Regions from separate parts of the Frigoribacterium sp. R86507 genome, predicted to be linked through region 2. Evidence: predicted binding sites of a transcription regulator. Region 2 holds the regulator's gene; the other holds the start of a gene.
The links. Region 2 encodes LexA, which represses DNA repair genes until DNA is damaged. Its sites were predicted from a motif close to TCGAACANNTGTTCGA; they were not measured.

Region 1: the regulator LexA is predicted to act here: its motif matches at 5,005-5,020, upstream of SJY14_RS10675 (DNA polymerase III subunit alpha).

What each region holds. Positions count from the first base shown of each region.
Region 1 covers NZ_CP139002.1:2,258,165-2,264,831, reverse strand. Annotated here, with positions in the region: gene SJY14_RS10685 (TraR/DksA family transcriptional regulator) at 32-367, opposite strand; gene SJY14_RS10680 (glutathione S-transferase family protein) at 379-1,401, opposite strand; gene SJY14_RS10675 (DNA polymerase III subunit alpha) at 1,495-4,965, opposite strand; gene SJY14_RS10670 (aromatic acid exporter family protein) at 5,099-6,391, shown strand; gene SJY14_RS10665 (glucose-6-phosphate dehydrogenase) at 6,592-6,667, shown strand, end outside.
Region 2 covers NZ_CP139002.1:1,621,212-1,627,878, forward strand. Annotated here, with positions in the region: gene miaA (tRNA (adenosine(37)-N6)-dimethylallyltransferase MiaA) at 1-894, shown strand, start outside; gene dapF (diaminopimelate epimerase) at 891-1,769, shown strand; gene SJY14_RS07740 (class I SAM-dependent methyltransferase) at 1,840-2,460, opposite strand; gene hflX (GTPase HflX) at 2,537-4,084, shown strand; gene lexA (transcriptional repressor LexA) at 4,184-4,897, opposite strand; gene SJY14_RS07755 (LysM peptidoglycan-binding domain-containing protein) at 5,170-5,538, shown strand; gene SJY14_RS07760 (histidinol-phosphate transaminase) at 5,640-6,667, shown strand, end outside.

The DNA.
Region 1 (6,667 bases), 640 kb from region 2:
CAGAAAACGCGTCGACGGCAGGAGGCGCGGGTCAGCTCGCGCAGTCGATGCAGAGCCGGGCGGTGGGTCGCGCCTCGAGCCGGGCCTCGCCGATCCGGGCCGCGCAGCGCTCGCAGCGCCCGAAGGTGCCGTCGGCGAGCCGGGCCAGGGCCGCCTCGGCATCGGCGGCACGTTCGAGGGCCGACCGTCGGACGGCGTCGAGCTGCGACCGCTCGTAGGCGATCGTCGATCCCTCGGGGTCGTGCTCGTCGTCGACGTTGGCTCCCTCGCGGGCCGCGGCCACCGCCTCCATGTCTCCGAGCAGTCGCGCGGCCAGCGCCTGCGCCTCGTCGCGCGTGACGCGCAACCGGTCGGAGGGATCGATCATGCGGCGGCGCCTCAGGCCGCGACGAGCGGCGGCACCTCTTCGCCCGCACGAGGCGGTGCCGGGGGAGTCCCGTCGCCGAACGGACGGCCGCCGAGCTGCTCGCGCCCGTGCTCGGTGAGCCAGCCCGAGGCGTCCGGCCCGACCGGGACGATGCCCGTCGGGTTGATGTCGGAGTGCACGACGTAGTAGTGCGCCTTGATCTGGTCGAAGTCGATCGTGTCGCCGAACCCGGGGGTCTGGAACAGGTCACGGGCGTAGGCCCAGAGCACCGGCATCTCGGCCAGCTTGTTCCGGTTGCACTTGAAGTGCCCGTGGTAGACCGCGTCGAACCGGGCGAGCGTCGTGAACAGCCGGATGTCGGCCTCGGTGATGGTGTCACCGACCAGGTATCGCTGCCCGGCGAGCCGCTCGGACAACCAGTCGAGCCGCTCGAACAGGGTGCGGTAGGCCCGCTCGTAGCTCTTCTGCGACCCGGCGAAACCGGCTCGGTAGACGCCGTTGTTGACGTCGCGGAAGACCACGGCGTTCACCTCGTCGATCTCGCCGCGCAGGGCCTCGGGGTAGAGGTCGGGGGCGCCCTCACGGTGGAAGGCGGTCCACTCGGTCGCGAAGTCGAGCGTGATCTGCGGGAAGTCGTTCGTGACGACCTTGCCGCTCGGCACGTCGACGATCGCCGGAACGGTGATGCCGCGCGGGTAGTCGGGGGTGCGGGCGAAGAAGGCCTCTTGAAGGCGCTCGATGCCCAGGACGGGGTCGCGACCGTCGGGGTCGAGGTCGAAGGTCCAGCTGCGGGCGTCGTGCGTGGGGCCGGGCAGGCCGAGCGAGATCGCGTCCTCGAGCCCGAGCAGACGTCGCGAGATCACGCTGCGGTTCGCCCACGGGCACGCCCGGGCGGCCACGAGGCGGTAGCGGCCGGACTCGACCGGCCAACCGTCGACGGCGTCGCGCGTGATGCGGTCCTCGATGTAGTTGGTGTCGCGGGTGTACTCCTGGCCCGGCTCGACGTAGCTTCCCTTGGCCTGCTGATCGCTCATGGCGCCACCCTACGCACGGGGCGTCGACTATTCCTGGCCGCTGCGACACGTGCGGGCGATCGGCGGCCCCGGTGGCCGGGGTGGCGACAGGGGTCAGGAGTTGCCGACGGCCAGGGACGAGGAGGCGCGGGTCGCGTTCCAGTCGCGCCACATCGCCTTGAGGTCCCACGCGTTCTCGGCCTCGAGCGAGATGCCCCGCTCGCCGGTGCGACGCGTGCGCCCCTGGATCACCATCAGCTGGGTGCCGAACAGCAGGGAGCCGGCGCGGGCCTGCGCCTCTTCGAAGAAGGTTGAGTCGGAGCAGCCGCTCCCGTCGTCGAGGCTGATGAAGACCACGCGCTTGCCGCTGCGCATCGGCGGGGTCTGGGTCGCGATGCGGATGCCCGCCACGAGCACGGTCGTGCCGTTCCAGTGGTCGCGCAGGTCGGCGGCGCGCACCACGCCCAGGTCGTCGAGCATGGGCCGGTAGCTCTCGATCACGTGCTCGCTGACCTCCATCGACAGGATGTCGAGCTCGTCGGCGACCCGCTGTCGGGCGTCGACGTCGGGCGTGCCGGTCGGCACCGTGTCGGAGTCGTCGATCGAGAAGTCGAGCTGGTTCTCGACGTCGGTGGCCTTGGGGCGCGACGACCGGCCGGTGAGCGCCCGCACCCGGGCCAGGACGTCGCCGCGGGTGCGGCCCGGCCCGGCGACCGAGTCGAGTGCTCCGACCTGCGCCAGGCGTTCGAACAGCGACCGGGACGGCGTCGCCCGCTGCCAGAAGTCGGTGATGGAGTCGTAGGGACGGTTCACGACCACCCGGGCCAGCTCGGCGTCGCTGATGCCGTGCACGTCGGCCAGCGACAGCCGCAGTCCGAGGTCGCCCACCCGGGTCGGCGCGATCGGGGTCGCCGGCGGTCGCAGGCGCTCGACCCGGTAGACGTCGGTCGAGGCGTTGACGTCGAGCGGCAGCACGGGGACGCCCATGCGTCGCGCCTCGGTCAGCAGCAGCCGTTTCGGGTACATGCCGGGATCGTGGGTGAGGATGCCGGCCAGGAACTCGGCCGGGTAGTGGGTCTTCAGCCAGGCGCTCTGGTAGGTCGGCAGGGCGAACGCGGCCCCGTGGGCCTTGCAGAAGCCGAACGACCCGAACCCCTTGAGCGCGGCCCAGATGCGGTCGACCGCGGCGTCGTCGAAGCGTCGCCTCCCGGTCGCGGGGTCGAGGTTGCCCCGGGTGCGCTCGCGGAAGGTGGCTTCGAGCGCGTCGTCGTCGCCCTTGCCCATGTGTCGCCGGATCTCGTCGGCCTCGGCGAGCGACACCTGCATCGTCGCCTCGAGGATGCGCAGCACGTGCTCGTGGTAGATGACCACCCCGTAGCTGTCGTCGAGGAACGACGCGAAGCTCGGGTGCAGGTAGTCGGGCTGCTGGAACCCGTGCTTGGTGTCGAGGAACGGCGCGATCATGTTGCCCTTCATCGGGCCGGGGCGGAACAGCGAGATGTCGGCGATCAGGTCTTCGTAGCGGTCGGGCTGCATCTTGCCGATCAGCTCGCGCTGCCCGGGGCTCTCGATCTGGAACATGCCGAGCGTGTGCGTGGTGCGGATCGCCTCGAAGGTGGGTTCGTCGTCGTGGGGGATCTCGTCGAGCTCGATGCGGCCCTGACGGTTCACGTAGGGCACGTCGACCGGCAGGGCGCCGGCCAGGGCGGCACGCGGGCCGTTCACGCGTTCGATCTCGTCGAGGGCGTAGGCGAGCGAGCTCTGCATGCGGACGCCGAGGACGTCGAGCTTGAGCAGGCCGGCGTCGTTCATGTCGTACTTGTCGAACTGGCTCATCGGCAGGCCGATGCCGCTCGGTTGGACGGGGGTCGTGCTGAGCAGGTCGGAGTCGCCGAGGATCACCCCGCACGGGTGCATAGAGATGTGCCGGGGCAGACGGTCGAGCCGTTCGCTGAGGTCGACGAGCAGGTCGATCTGGTCGTTGCTGCGGGCCAGCTCGGCGATCTCGCGCAGTTCGGGTTTCTCGGCCATCGCGGTGCGCAGGTCACGGGCGTTCGACCGCCAGACGTTCTTGGCCACGAGGTCGATCTGCTCGTCGTCGAGCCCCAGTGCGAGACCGGCGTCGCGCACTGCACCGCGCCCGCGGTACGTCGACTGCATCGACATGAGCGTGACCCGGTTGCTGCCGTACCGGTCGAAGATCGCCCGGTAGACCTCGTGCCGCCGGGCCGCCTCGACGTCGATGTCGATGTCGGGCAGGGTCTCGCGCTTGTTGCCGAGGAACCGTTCGAACAGCAGGTCGTGCTCGATCGGGTCGACGTTCGAGATGCGCAGCAGGTAGGTGACGAGGCTGCCGGCACCGGAACCCCGCGCCGCGTTGCGCACCCGCAGGTCGCGCATCAGCGCCGAGACGTCGGCCACGGTGAGGAAGTACCCGGCGAAGCCGAACCCGGTGATGATGCCGAGTTCGTAGCGCATGCGGTCTTCGACCTTGTCGCGCAGGGCCCGGTCGGCGTCGCCGAAGCGTTCGGTGACACCGGCCTGGGCCTGCCGGAACAGCGCCTGGTCGGGGTCACCGTCGACGCCGATCGCGCTGAGCTCGGGCACCTTCGGGCGGCCCCAGCCGAGGTCGGCGACGGGGTCGAGGCGGCACCGATCGGCCAGGCGCTCGGTCGCGGCGAGCATCTCGTCGCCGGCGCTGCGGGGCAACGACGAGGCGTCGCTCACCAGACGGGCCAGCCGGCGCATGTCGGCGGGGCCCTTGAGGTACGCCTGGGCGTTCGGCTGCGGCCGGAACGAGCCGAGGGCGGCCAGGTGGCCGGCCGAGTCGAGCACGTCGGCCGTGACGGCCTCGTCGGGGTCGAGGTACCGCACGGCGTTCGTGAGCACGGCGGGCACCCCGACGTGGTCCGCGAGCTCGAGCATGCGTGCCGCGTGCCGGATGCTACGGCTCTCGCCCGGCTCGGTCAGATGGCAGACCACCTCGACCACCACCCCGCCCGGCAGCGTCGCCGCCCAGTCGGCGAGGGACGCCGCGGCTTCGCTGTGTCGACCCGCCTGGACCAGCCGACCCACGTCGGAGTCGGGCCCCAGCAGCACGGTCGCCGCCGGCTCGGTCTCGCCCTGGACGAAGCCCCGCACCCGGGACCGGGCGATGGTCGCCACGCTGTTGGCACTTCCGCTGGCGCGACGGGTGGCCCGACCGTGCGACGCGCTGATCAGCCGACACAGCGCCGCCCACCCCGCCTTCGCCGGCCCGCCGCCCCGCGCCCCGTGCGCCAGCACCACGATGCGGTCGACCCCGCCGGCCGCACCGCCGCCTCCGTCGGGACCCCCGCCGTCCGCACCACCGCCCACGACCCCCTCGCGGTCGTCCCGGCAGCCCAGCTCGACCCCGACGATCGGGTCGACGCCCGCCGTCCGACAGGCCCCGACGTGCCGGATCGCCCCATACAGCCCGTCACGGTCGGTGATCGCCGCCGCGTCGGCACCCGCCGCGACGGCGGCGTCGACGAGCGCCTTCGGGTGCGCCGTGCCGTGGTGGGCGCTGAACGCCGACGCGACGCGCAGGTGGGTGAAGCTCATGGTCGGTACCTCGGGCTGCTGAACCCCCGGCCGGGTCGTTCGAACAGGTGTTCGACCAGTGTACGTCGCTCCGATCGTGCCGTCCCACCGCCGGGCCCACCCGCGGCGTCGCGTGGCCTGTCATCATCGGGGCATGCCCGATCGACGCCCCACTCCGCCCGATCGCCGGGCCGCCCTGCGTCGTGACGCCCGCACCGCGACCCACTGGACACGCGTCCTGCTGGCCCAGCCGCGCCTCCTGCTCGCCGTGAAGACGGCGCTCGCCGCGGCCCTCGCCTACTGGATCGCGCCGCGGGTGCCCGGCGTCGCGGCCGACTACCCCTACTACGCGCCGCTCGGCGCCGTGATCGCGATGTACCCGACGATCAAGAGCTCGCTCCGCCAGGGGCTCCAGGTGCTCCTCGGCCTGGTCGTCGGCATCGGCCTCGCCACGGCGGTCTTCGCGCTGCAGGACGGACAGCCCGGGGTGCTCGCCGTGGCACTCGTCGTCGGGGTCGGCGTGCTCGTGGCGGGCATCCGCTGGCTCGGTGCCGGACGCGACTGGGTGCTGACGGCCGGGCTCTTCGTCCTGCTGCTCGGCGGCGCGAACGCCGAGGCGTACTCGCTGGGCTACATCGTCCAGATCGGGGTCGGCGTCGTCATCGGCGTCGTGGTCAACCTGGTGCTCGTGCCGCCGCTCTACGCCTCGCGCGCCGAGGCCCGCCTCACCCGGGTGAAGGACTCCCTCGCCGACCGGGCCGACGAGATCGCCGGCGTCTTCGAGACGCCCTGGCCCCTCGAGGACGACGAGTGGGAGCGACGCGTGGGCGTCCTGCCGAGCACCCTCCGCCGCGTGCGCGAGACCGTCGCGTACGCGGACGAGTCCCGGCACATGAACCCGCGGTGGATGCTCCGCCGCCGCGACCTCGGGCAGGAGTACGCCGACCTCGCCACGTACGAGCGCGTCTCGTTCCACCTGCAGGACGTCGCCGAGGTCTCGGGCATCCTCGGCCGTCGGATCGGCCGCCAGATCGGCATGCCCGACGACCTCGCGCCCGACGTCGCCCATGCCGTGCACGGCGTCGCCACCGTGATCCGGCGCCACGGGGCCGAGGACATCGACGCGTTCACCGACGCCCGGCGCCGCGTCGCCGACCTCTGGGACGCCGTCGACCGCCATCGCGACCGTCCGACCACCGACACGAGCGGCGGCGTCTCCATCGCCGTCTCGCTCGGGCGCATCATCGCCGCGCTCGACCCCGACGACACCACGGCACCCCGCCCCGAGGACGACGCCGCCGAGGAGGCGCGCGCGGCGGACGACGACGACACCGGCGGCCGGGTGGGCGGCACCGACAGCACGGGGCCGGTCGACGACGACAGCGCGCCCCGCGACACCGCCCCGCACGACACCGTGCAGGACGGCGACGCCGACCCTGCCCGCTGACCCCGATACGGCGCTCACCCCCGGGGAGCAGTACGGTTGACCGGGCACCGGCGCCGAGACGCGACCCGTGCCCTCCGCGGCCGGGGCGGTCGACGGGAATGCCCGTCCCCCCTGTGCGTTGACACCCGTGGCCCCGAGAACCCCCGCCGCCTGATCGACCAGCGACGACACGATCGCCGCCCTCCCACGAAAGCTGCACTGTGACAGACACCACCACCCTCATCATCCTCGGAGCCAGCGGAGACCTCACCGAGCGTCTGCTGCTCCCCGGCCTCG
Region 2 (6,667 bases):
GGGGCGACCGGCACGGGCAAGTCGGCGTTCTCGCTCGACCTCGCCGAGGCGCTGGCCGCCCGGGGCGAGGCCGTCGAGATCGTCAACGCGGACGCCATGCAGCTCTACCGCGGCATGGATGTCGGCACGGCGAAACTGCCCGCCGCCGAACGACGAGGCATCCCACACCATCTCCTCGACGTCCTCGACGTCACCGACGAGGCGAGCGTCGAGTGGTACCAGCGCGAGGCTCGGGCCCTGATCGACGGCATCGTGGCCCGCGGGGCGGTGGCGGTCCTCGTCGGCGGGTCCGGCCTCTACGTCTCGAGCGTGTTGTTCGACTTCCGTTTCCCCGGAACCGACCCCGTGATCCGGCGTCGATACGAGGCGATCGCCGACGAGCGGGGGCCCGGGGCCCTGTACGACCTGTTGAGCGAGCGTGATCCGGCGTCGGCCGCCTCGATCGGTCGTTCCAACGCTCGGCGTCTCGTCCGGGCGCTCGAGGTCGGCGACCTCACCGGGCGCCCTCTCTCGGGAACCCTGCCCGAGAAGTCGTCGCCGTGGCGCCCGTCGAGCGTCTTCGGTGTCGCGGAAGAACGCCCCGTGCTCGTCGAACGTCTCGACCGACGCGTCGACCAGATGTGGCGAGACGGTCTCGTCGACGAGGTGCGGGGTCTGCTTCCTCTCGGGCTCGAGCGGGGGGTCACGGCGGGCCGGGCGATCGGCTACGCGCAGGCGGTCGCCCAGATCCGGGGGGAACTCGCCGAGACCGAGGCGATCGAGGCCACGGCGGCCCTCACCCGTCGCTACGCCCGCCGTCAGGCGAGCTGGTTCCGGCGATACAACGACGTCGAGTGGTCTCGCTCGGGCGACGCCCAGGCCGTCGACCAGGCCGTGGCTAGACTCCTCGGGTGACCACCACGCTGCAGTTCACCAAGGGGCAGGGCACCGGCAACGACTTCGTCCTGTTCACCGATCCCGACGCCGGCACCGACCTGACGCCCGCCATGATCCGGGCCCTGGCCGATCGGCGCTTCGGGGTGGGCGGCGACGGCGTCATCCGTGCGGTCCGTACGGCAGCGTTGTCCACCGAGGCGGCCCTGCTCGAGGCCGAGCCCCGCGCCGAGTGGTTCATGGACTACCACAACGCCGACGGCAGTCCGGCCGAGATGTGTGGCAACGGCATCCGCGTCTTCGCGCGTTACCTCCTCGAGCGGGGGTTGGTCCAGCTGGGCGAGGACGACGTGCTCGTCGTCGGCACGCGGGCCGGCGCTCGCGAGGTGCGTCGCGACGGCACGGGCTTCCGCGTCGACCTGGGGCCCTGGCGACTCGGCGACGACGACCCGGTCGTCCGGGCGCGCGCACTGCACGCCGCCCGTCCGGGCCTGCCGATCTCGGTCGGCAACCCCCACGTGGTGGTGGCCCTCGCCGGCGACGACGAACTGGACGGCCTCGACCTGACCTACGTGCCGATCATCGACCCGGCGCCGGCCGGCGGGGCCAACGTCGAGTTCGTGGTTCCCGCCGATCCGCTCGTGGTCGACGGGCTCGGGCGCATCCGCATGCGGGTCCACGAGCGCGGCAGCGGCGAGACGCTCTCGTGCGGCACCGGTGCGGCAGCGGCGGCCCTGGCCACGCGGTACTGGGCTGGGGCCTCGGCGCCCGAGGGCTGGTTGGTCGACGTTCCCGGAGGGGTCGTGGGCGTCTCGATCAGCCACCACGACGACGGCGAGCACGTCTCGCTCAGCGGGCCGGCCGAACTCGTCTTCACCGGCGCGCTCGACCTCTGAGGCCGGCGTGCTCGACCTCTGAGGTCGACCGGCGACCGGGGCTACGGCGAGGCCTGCACAGGGCGTCGGGTCAGTCGGCGTCGGTGAGGCGCTCGGCGCGCAAGATCCGGTACCCCTTGCTGGTGGAGGCGCGGGTCACGTCGACGACGTCGGCCATGGTCTCGTTCATCCAGCGCTGCAGGGAGTCGGCCCCCAGGTTCTTCTGCACGACCAGCCAGGCATCCGATCCCACGTCGAGTCGGGGGAGCCACCGTTCGAGCAGGGAGTGCAGCTCGGCCTTTCCGACCCGGATCGGCGGATTCGACCAGATCGTCGCGAAGCGCAGGTCGGCGGGAACATCGTCGGGGGTCACGGCGTTGACGTTCTCGAGGCCGATCGAGCGTGCGTTCGCGCGCACGAGGTCGAGCACTCTCTCGTTCACGTCGACGGCCCAGACCGTCGCGTCGGGTGACGACAACGCGAGGCTCAGTGTGATGGGGCCCCATCCGCACCCGACGTCCAGCAGATGGCCCGCCCTCGGCGGCGTCGGCGCGCCCGCCAGCAGCACCGACGTGCCCGGGTCGACGCGACCCGGGCTGAACACTCCCGCGGCCGTGGTCAACGTCAACTCACGGCCCGCGAGGACGACGTCGATCGTCCTGGGCTTGGCCGCGCTGCCGGGCTGGGGTGAGAAGTAGTGGTCGCTGGCCATGCTCGCCAACCTACCGAACATCAGCAGGGGGTTCGTTCCCTGCTCTCCGCACACCGAAAGGGTTAGTATCACCCCGATGACAGACCACACCACGACACCGCTTGACTCCGAGCGGAACGACCAGCCCGACGACGTCGTCGCGCGCGTCCTCGATCGTGCGGCCCAGAGGGCCTCCGGTTACACCGTCTTCTCGCCGGCCCAGGCCATCCAGACCCGATCGCTCCACGACGACGGCGGCTCCGACGGCGACCAGTCGGAGCGCGACGACCGCCAGGCCCTCCGCCGCGTGGCGGGCCTCTCGACCGAACTGCAGGACGTCACCGAGGTCGAGTACCGCCAACTGCGCCTCGAGAACGTCGTCCTCATCGGCGTGTACTCGCAGGGTTCGATGTCCGACGCCGAGAACTCCCTGCGTGAGCTCGCCGCCCTCGCCGAGACGGCGGGTGCCGTCGTCCTCGACGGGCTGCTGCAGAGACGACCGAATCCCGACCCGAGCACCTACCTGGGCAAGGGCAAAGCCGAAGAGCTCCGGGGGACGGTCGCCGCCCTCGGTGCCGACACCGTCATCGCCGACACCGAACTGGCCCCCAGCCAGCGGCGCGCCCTCGAAGACGTCGTCAAGGTGAAGGTCATCGACCGCACCGCCGTGATCCTCGACATCTTCAGCCAGCACGCCAAGAGCCGCGAGGGCAAGGCGCAGGTCGAACTCGCCCAGCTCGAGTACCTCCTGCCGCGCCTCCGCGGTTGGGGCGAGTCGATGTCGCGCCAGGCCGGTGGGCAAGTCGGAGGCGCGGGTGCCGGAATGGGCAGCCGCGGGCCTGGTGAAACCAAGATCGAGCTCGACCGGCGCCGCATCCACACCCGCATGGCCCGGCTCCGCAAACAGATCAAAGAGATGAAGCCGGCCCGCGACGCCAAGCGGGCCAACCGCGACCGCAACGAGGTGCCCACGGTCGCCATCGCGGGCTACACCAACGCGGGCAAATCCAGCCTGCTCAACCGGCTCACCAGCGCGGGCGTCCTGGTCGAGAACGCGTTGTTCGCCACCCTCGACGCGACGGTCCGCAAGAGCGTGACGGCGGACGGTCGTCCCTTCACGTACGCGGACACGGTCGGATTCGTGCGCAACTTGCCTCACCAGCTGGTCGAGGCGTTCCGGTCGACGCTCGAAGAGGTCGAGGCATCCGACGTCATCGTGCACGTCGTCGACGGGTCGCACCCCGACCCTGCCGCTCAGCTCGCGACCGTCCGGGACGTCATCGCCGAGGTCGACGGTCGCGACATCGCCGAGATCGTCGTCTTCAACAAGAGCGACCTCGTCGACGACGACCAGCGTCTCGTCCTGCTCGGTCTCGAACCGACGGCGGTCTTCGTCTCGGCTCGGACGGGTGAGGGCATCGACGACCTGCTCGCCCGCATCGCGGCCGTGCTGCCCGAACCCGAGATCGAGCTCGACCTGCTGGTGCCGTACGACCGCGGCGACGTGGTCTCGCACCTGCACGACTCCGGACGCATCGTCAGCACCGACTACGAAGAAGAAGGCACCCGGGTCCACGCCCGGGTCTACCCGAGTGACGTCGCCGGGCTCACGCCCTATGTCGCACCCGTGGGCGTCGGTCGCTGACGCCGAGCCCCGGGTCGTCACACGACGAAGCGCCGACCACCTCGAGGTGGTCGGCGCTTCGTCGTGTGCCGGGTGGCGCGTAAGTGGGTGGTGCGTTCGTCAGACCGACCGCAGGACGGCGACGACCTTGCCGACGATCTGTGCGTGGTCGCCGACGATGGGCTCGAACGCGCTGTTCCGGGGAAGCAGCCAGGTGTGGCCGTCTCGCTGGCGGAACACCTTGACGGTCGCCTCGTCGTCGAGCATGGCCGCGACGATGTCACCGTTCTCGGCGTCCTGCTGCTGCCGCACGACGACCCAGTCCCCGTCGCAGATCGCCGCGTCGATCATCGAGTCTCCGACCACCCGCAGCATGAACAGTTCACCCTTGCCGACGAGTTGTCGTGGCAGCGGCATCACGTCCTCGATCTGCTGCTCGGCCGTGATGGGGATGCCGGCCGCGATCCGTCCCACCATGGGGACGTGAGCCGTGTCGCCGTCGTCACTCGTCGTGAAGACGGTCGACGGGGGAGCCGTCGGCGCCGTGGCATCCACGAGGACCTCGAGGGCTCGGGGTCGGTTCGGGTCACGGCGGATCTTGCCGGCGAGTTCGAGCTGGTTGAGCTGGTGCGTGACGCTCGACAGGGACTTGAGGCCGACGGCGTCGCCGATCTCGCGCATGCTCGGGGGATACCCGCGGTGACCGATGCTCTCGGTGATCGCGGCGAGGATCGACGCTTGCTTCGCCGTCAACTCCTTGCGGGGGAGGACGCCGGGATCGAGCTGACGGGGGGCGTCGGGGGCCGCCTGCGGGGTGCGCTTCGGGTCGCTCATGGGTCTCCTGCCGTCGATGTCGGTGGTCCCTGTTTGACTCCTACCACCGATCGAAACCGTATCCGATCAGGCGGTGTCGACAAAACACATGTTCGAGTGTGTCGCGTTCTTCCTCTCTGATCCGGATCGATTTCGACCTGGATTACCCATCGCAGGGGTTGAAAGCGTCAGCAATCGAATGTATGTTCGGAACACGTCTTCGTGTCCGGCATTCCCGGCCGAGTGCCGGGCACGAACTCGTCCCCTGTCTTCCAAGGTGAAAGGACCACCTCATGAGCGTCACCTCAGCATCAGCAGTTGCGTCCCCCGTCGACTCGACCCGAGTCGTGCGCACGCGCCTGCGCATCACCCGGCGGGGTCGTGCGGTCGTCGCCGCGCTCGTGGCGGTCCCGCTCGTCGTCGTGGCAGGCGCGCTCGTCCTCAACGGAGGCGGCGCCGTCGCGTCCGACACGACGGGTCGCACCGAGTTCCAGCACGTGACCGTCGACGGTGGCGAGACGCTCTGGCAGGTCGCGTCAGAGATCGACCCCGATGCCGATCCGCGCGACGTCATCGCCGACCTCGTCTCGCTCAACAACCTTCCGAGCGCCGAGGTCTCCGCCGGTCAGAGCCTCGCCGTCCCCGCTCAGTACGCTCGCTGAAGCACCGTCGCCGGCGAGGTGGGCGGTCCGGCCCGTCGGCGTTGCGTCTGCGCGACGGCGAACGACCCGACACACCGTCGGCCCGCCCGTACGATGGTGGGGTGTCCTTCAGTCTCGACGACCTACCCATCCGTGACGATCTCCGGGGACTGACGCCGTACGGCGCTCCCCAGAAGAAGGTCCCGGTCGCTCTCAACGTCAACGAGAACACGCATCCCATTCCCGAAGACGTCGCTCGCGACATCGTCGAATCGGTGGCCCGGGCGGTCCTCGACGTCAACCGGTATCCCGATCGCGAGTTCACGACGCTGCGTGATTCGCTGGCGGCTTACCTCGGGCACGGTCTCACCCGAGACAACATCTGGGCGGCGAACGGCTCCAACGAGGTCATCCAGCAGCTCCTCCAGGCCTTCGGCGGCCCGGGCCGCTCCGTCCTGGGGTTCCCTCCCACCTACTCGATGCACTCGATCATCGCCACGGGCACCGGCAGTCGATGGGTCGAGGGTCGCCGTGACGAGGGGTTCCGCATCTCACCCGAGACCGCGGTCTCCGAGATCGAACGCTCCCGTCCCGACATCGTCTTCTTCTGCGGACCGAACAACCCCACGGGCACCCCCCTCGATCTCGCCACGATCCAGGCTGCCTACGACGCCACGGACGGCATCGTCTTCGTCGACGAGGCCTACGCCGAGTTCATGCCGGCCGATCAGCCGACGGCACTGACCCTGCTGGCAGGTCGCGAACGGCTGGTCGTGTCCCGCACGATGAGCAAGGCGTTCGCGTTCGCCGGTGCCCGGGTCGGCTACCTGGCCGCGCACCCGGCCGTGGCCGACGCGCTGCGTCTCGTGCGCCTCCCGTACCACCTCTCGTCCCTGACGCAGGCGGCGGCCGTCGCGGCGCTCTCGCACGCGAGCGAGATGCTCGCCATGGTCGACGACATCAAGGCCCAGCGTGACCGCATCGTGCACGAGTTGACCGAACTCGGGTACGAGCCGTGGCCCACCTGGTCGAACTTCGTCCTCTTCGGAGGGGTCGACGACCCGACCGACGTCTTCGAGCGCCTGCTCGAGCGGGGTGTCATCGTCCGCAACCTCGGCATTCCGAACCACCTGAGGGTCAGTGCGGGCAC